DNA from 2 places in the Carnobacterium mobile DSM 4848 genome. Region 1 is predicted to be linked to the other one. Evidence: predicted binding sites of a transcription regulator. Region 1 holds the regulator's gene; the other holds the start of a gene.
The links. Region 1 encodes HrcA, which represses chaperone genes, less so after heat shock. Its sites were predicted from a motif close to TTAGCACTCNNNNNNNNNGAGTGCTAA; they were not measured.

Region 1 (2,469 bases):
CAACTGTATTGGCTTCTTGCCCTTCTTCTAAAGGAGCGGTTTGAATAGCTTGGTGATAGTTAGGATCAAAAGGTTGGTTTAAAGGATCAATGACTTCTATTCCTTCATGTTCTAATGCCGTTTTGAAAGAATCCATGACCATTTCTAGCCCTTTTTTCAAATTTTGTCCTTCTTCATCCGTCACTTCAATTGCTAGCGCTCTTTCTAGATTATCGATTACTGGCAATAATTCTGTTGCTAAAGATTGCGAACGGTATTTTGCAGCATCTTCTTTTTCTTTTTGATTGCGTTTACGTATATTAGCCAGTTCAGCTTGTAGACGCAAATATTGGTCTTCTTTTTCAGCTAAATCTGCTTTTAATTGTGTTACTTCATCTACTTGATTTTCTTCACTGGCTTCTTTTGAGTTTTCTGGCTGCTTATTCAGTTCAACAGCTTCGTCAACCACTTCTTCATTTACTGTTTCTTTTTGTTTCTCAGTCATTGTCTATAACTCCTTTTTGATTAGTCTTCCATTGAATGGTAATAGTCCATTACTTTTTTTGAAAGCTCATTTCTAAATACATCCACTAAACTAATCATTTTTGAATAAGGCATGCTGGTAGGCCCCAATAAAGCAATCAATCCTGTTCCATAACCTCTAACGTGATAACCTGCCGTAATCAAACTGAATTCGCTGAGCAAATCTTCATCTAGTTCTTGGCCAATCCTAACTTCGATTCCATCATGGTGAGGAGTCAATAAATGAGCTAAATCATGTTGGTCATCCATTAATGAATAGATAGATTTGAATTTTTCAACGCCTAATCCCATGGAATAATCCAACATATTCATTCGGCCTCCTACGTGTATTTGATCACGACCGGCTTGAAGAATGATATTGTCCAGAATCGTGACGATTCCTGCTGTTGATTTAGCGTATTTATTAATTAGTATAGGGATTTCAGTTTCCAGCTTTCGAAATACCTCTATCAAGGTATGGCCTACTAACTGTTCATTAAAAATATTCACCATTTTTTCTAAATCACTTGGTTGAATGGTTCTTGGTAAAGAAAAAACTTGATTTTCTACGTGTCCTTTATCAGTAACTAAAATAACCATTACACGGTGTTCATTCAAAGGAACGAGACGAAACCCGGTTAATTTGCTTTCCTTTAACTCAGGTCCCAAAGAAATAGCTGTGTAACTAGTTAATTGTGAAAGAACTTCCGCAGATTGGACAACAATTTCATCTAACTGATGGAAATCATTACTAAATGAGTTTTTAATTGTCATCAAGTCTTTCTTTTGGATTTCCATCGGATGAATCAAATGGTCGACGTAAAAACGGTACCCTTTAATTGAAGGAATTCTCCCTGATGAAGAATGCGTTTTTTCAATAAAACCTAATTCTTCCAAATGAACCATTTCATTCCGAATCGTAGCAGAACTAAATTCCAAACCCGCTTCTGTCATTAATGTTTTAGAACCAATTGGTGTTCCATAATTTGTGTAGAGAATTATGATGGATTTTAGTATGAGAATTTGCCTTTCTGTTAACATATTGCATCACCTCTTTTTTAGCACTTGGAACTAAAGAGTGCTAACACAAGTATTAATTTACCAAATATGCAGTGAATTGTCAACGATTTAACTTCAATTTTTATAATTCTTCTTTTTCGAAATAAGGCGTTCTTGTTTCCTGTTCGTTTTATTTTCATTTCCATACCCTATCAAGTAACGTCGTTTTTAATTAAAGGCAAAAAAATTTATAAAACCCTTACTCTAGTAAAAAAACAGCCACTACACACTAACGTCGCTGTTTTTTAAAGATACTTTATTCAATTTATTTGAAATAGTTCAGGGTATCTAGTTCATCTTGTTTTAGCTGTTCGATCAATGCTTCCATTGAATCAAATTTTAATTCATCTCTTAAATAATGGTGCCACAAAACTGTTACTTTTTCTCCATAAATATCTTGTTCAAAATCCAAAATATAGACTTCGACCGTTAAAGGCCGATTGGCTTCAAATGTGATGTTGTGACCGATAGAAGCCATTCCTAAAAACCATTTTTTTCCAACACGGATTTTTACTGCATAGACACCTACACGAGGTAAACGCACATTCTTTGTTACTTCAATATTGGCTGTTGGAAACCCGAGTAAACGTCCACGCGCATCTCCATGAACAACTCGACCAGCAGTTTCGTAAATATATCCAAGTAAACCATTAGCTTCTTCAATGTTCCCGCTATCTAAACATTTTCTAATCCGAGTTGAACTAATTTTCGATTCTTCATTCATTTGTTTTTCAACTACTACAATTTCAAATCGATCATCAGCATAACTGGGCAACTGTTCCATTGAAGCAATTTCTTTTTTGCCATAAGTATAATCGAAACCGGCTACTACTACTTTGGCATGTAATCCTACAATGTATTGATCTACAAATAGTTGTGGTTTTAAAGCTGCAAAAGCAGATGTAAAAT
Region 2 (2,469 bases), 960 kb from region 1:
GAAATTATTGGAACGATCTTAAGCGGCGTACCCGTTTACCCTATGAGTGAAATGGTAGAGCAACTTAAAGTGCAGCAAATTGAGGTAGTTATTTTAACAGTCCCTACAGAAGTAGCGCAAGACACTGCAAATACATTAGCTGAAGCGGGAGTGAAGGGCATTATGAACTTTACACCTATTCGTATTTCAGTACCGAATGACATGCGTGTACAAAATGTCGATTTAGCGAATGAATTGCAGACCTTGATTTACTTTTTAGACCATTATAAAAAAGAAGAAGCATAAAAAAAGCGGCAACCTTATTTAGGTTTGCCGCCTTTTTTTATTTTAAAATAAATCTCCAAAAGCTTTGAGGCACGAACAAAATCATTCGTAGCAAATAGTACGAATAAGACAGGGAAGATTCCCCAGCCTTCTGTTGAGACTGAATTGATCGTGAACCAAATGAAGATAAAAGACATTACATAATTAAAAACGATTTGCATAATAAAGTTTTTACTATTCATATAATTAAAAAGTTCCTTTCTTTAGTGGAAAATGAATCATTGAAGCAAATTGAGCGCGACAACAGCAGTATTCATCAGCACATGTGCGATAATGGGAGTAGCAATGTTTTTAGTTTTGATATACAAGTATGAAAAGACAAAGCCCATTGAAGAGTAAAGCAAAATATGACTGTCCTGATGCATGAAAGCAAATAACAAAGAACTGATAACAGCTGCCCCAACACCGCCTGTTAAGTCATAAAAAAAGCCGAAGATAACTTTACGGAAAACAAATTCTTCCATAATAGGAGCCATAATGGAGACAATGATCAAATAGAAAGGATATTTACTAACTATTAATAGAATATTTTGAGTATTTGCTGAATCTATTGGCAAGCCCAATAACTGAGTTTCAATCAAATTAGCTAGGACCTGTGCAGCAAAAGCCATTATGATTCCAATCAACCCCCACTTAAGGACTTCAGATCTTCCGGCAGAAGGACCTACTGTGATGCTATTATGAATAGTTGATTTTTGATTGAGTAGTATCATCAACAAAGCACCAAGAGTAAAGGAGAAAATTGTTCCGTAAACACTTGCTTCTGTTTGATATTGAATCGGTGCTGCTGCTAAGAACAGAACCGGCAAGAATTGAGAGAGGACATAAACTAAAATCATCCGTACCTCTGTATGTCGAAAAATATTTTTCATATCTACTATTAAACCTTCTTTTTTTAGAAGTGGTTACTTCTTTATTTGGATCTTTCAGTAAACGATTCTTTTACTAAAAAAAACTACAATTAACGTATTACTGAAATAAGTTACATTTGTCAGTATAACATAAGATGAATGGCAATGTGTGAACTTTTGATTCACCTCAAGAGGAGAAAGGAACGTTCTGCAATAAAAAAATTAATCAATTTTAACAAAGACTGGATTAAAAGACTTGCAATTAATAAAGAATTTGATTATGATAAAAGAGTGATTTAGCACTCAAATGATAAGAGTGCTAAACGAAAGAACAAGATAAGAAAAGTGGAGGGATTTACGTGTTAAAACCATTAGGAGATCGTGTTATTATTGAAGTCGCAAAAGAAGAAGAAAAGACTGTCAGCGGGATTGTTTTACCGGGTTCTGCGCAAGAAAAACCTCAAACTGGTTCAATTATTGCAGTAGGTGAAGGCCGTATACTAGAAAACGGAACAAAAGCTGAGTTAGCTGTTAAAGTTGGCGATACAGTTTTATTTGAAAAATATGCGGGAACAGAAGTAAAACACAACGGTAAAGATTTCCTTGTTGTGAATGAACGCGATATTATTGCAATTGTCGAATAACAAGTAGTGTAAGCACTAAAAAATGCATGGATTGTAAACAGAAGTCTCTTTTAAACTAAACAATAAATCAATAAATAAAGTTACACAAATTTATTAATGAGGTGAAGTGAAAATGGCAAAAGATATTAAATTTTCAGAAGATGCCCGTTCAGCAATGTTACGTGGTGTGGATATTTTAGCAGATACAGTCAAAGTGACATTAGGACCCAAAGGAAGAAATGTCGTATTAGAAAAATCTTTCGGTTCACCATTGATCACAAATGATGGAGTCACCATTGCCAAAGAAGTGGAATTAGAAGATCATTTCGAAAACATGGGTGCTAAGTTAGTGGTTGAAGTGGCTTCGAAAACGAATGATATAGCAGGGGATGGAACAACAACTGCTACGGTCTTGACTCAAGCAATTGTTCGTGAAGGACTAAAAAACGTAACTGCAGGTGCTAACCCTGTCGGTATTCGTCGTGGAATCGAATTAGCCACTAAAGTAGCAGTAGAAGAATTGTTGACGATTTCTAAAAAAATCGAAACAAAAGAATCTATTGCACAAATTGCCGGTATTTCATCAGGAGATAACGAGGTTGGACAATTAGTTGCAGACGCTATGGAAAAAGTCGGCAACGATGGTGTCATTACGATTGAAGAATCTAAAG

Region 2: a site for HrcA is predicted at 1,472-1,498, ahead of groES (co-chaperone GroES). Genes of this name have one in related genera too.

What each region holds. Positions count from the first base shown of each region.
Region 1 is NZ_JQMR01000001.1:408,688-411,156, reverse strand. It holds gene grpE (nucleotide exchange factor GrpE) at 1-484, opposite strand, end outside; gene hrcA (heat-inducible transcriptional repressor HrcA) at 505-1,542, opposite strand; gene ribF (riboflavin biosynthesis protein RibF) at 1,826-2,469, opposite strand, start outside.
Region 2 is NZ_JQMR01000001.1:1,365,570-1,368,038, reverse strand. It holds gene BR87_RS06385 (redox-sensing transcriptional repressor Rex) at 1-285, shown strand, start outside; gene BR87_RS06380 (DUF4305 domain-containing protein) at 300-506, opposite strand; gene BR87_RS06375 (CPBP family intramembrane glutamic endopeptidase) at 543-1,196, opposite strand; gene groES (co-chaperone GroES) at 1,535-1,819, shown strand; gene groL (chaperonin GroEL) at 1,932-2,469, shown strand, end outside.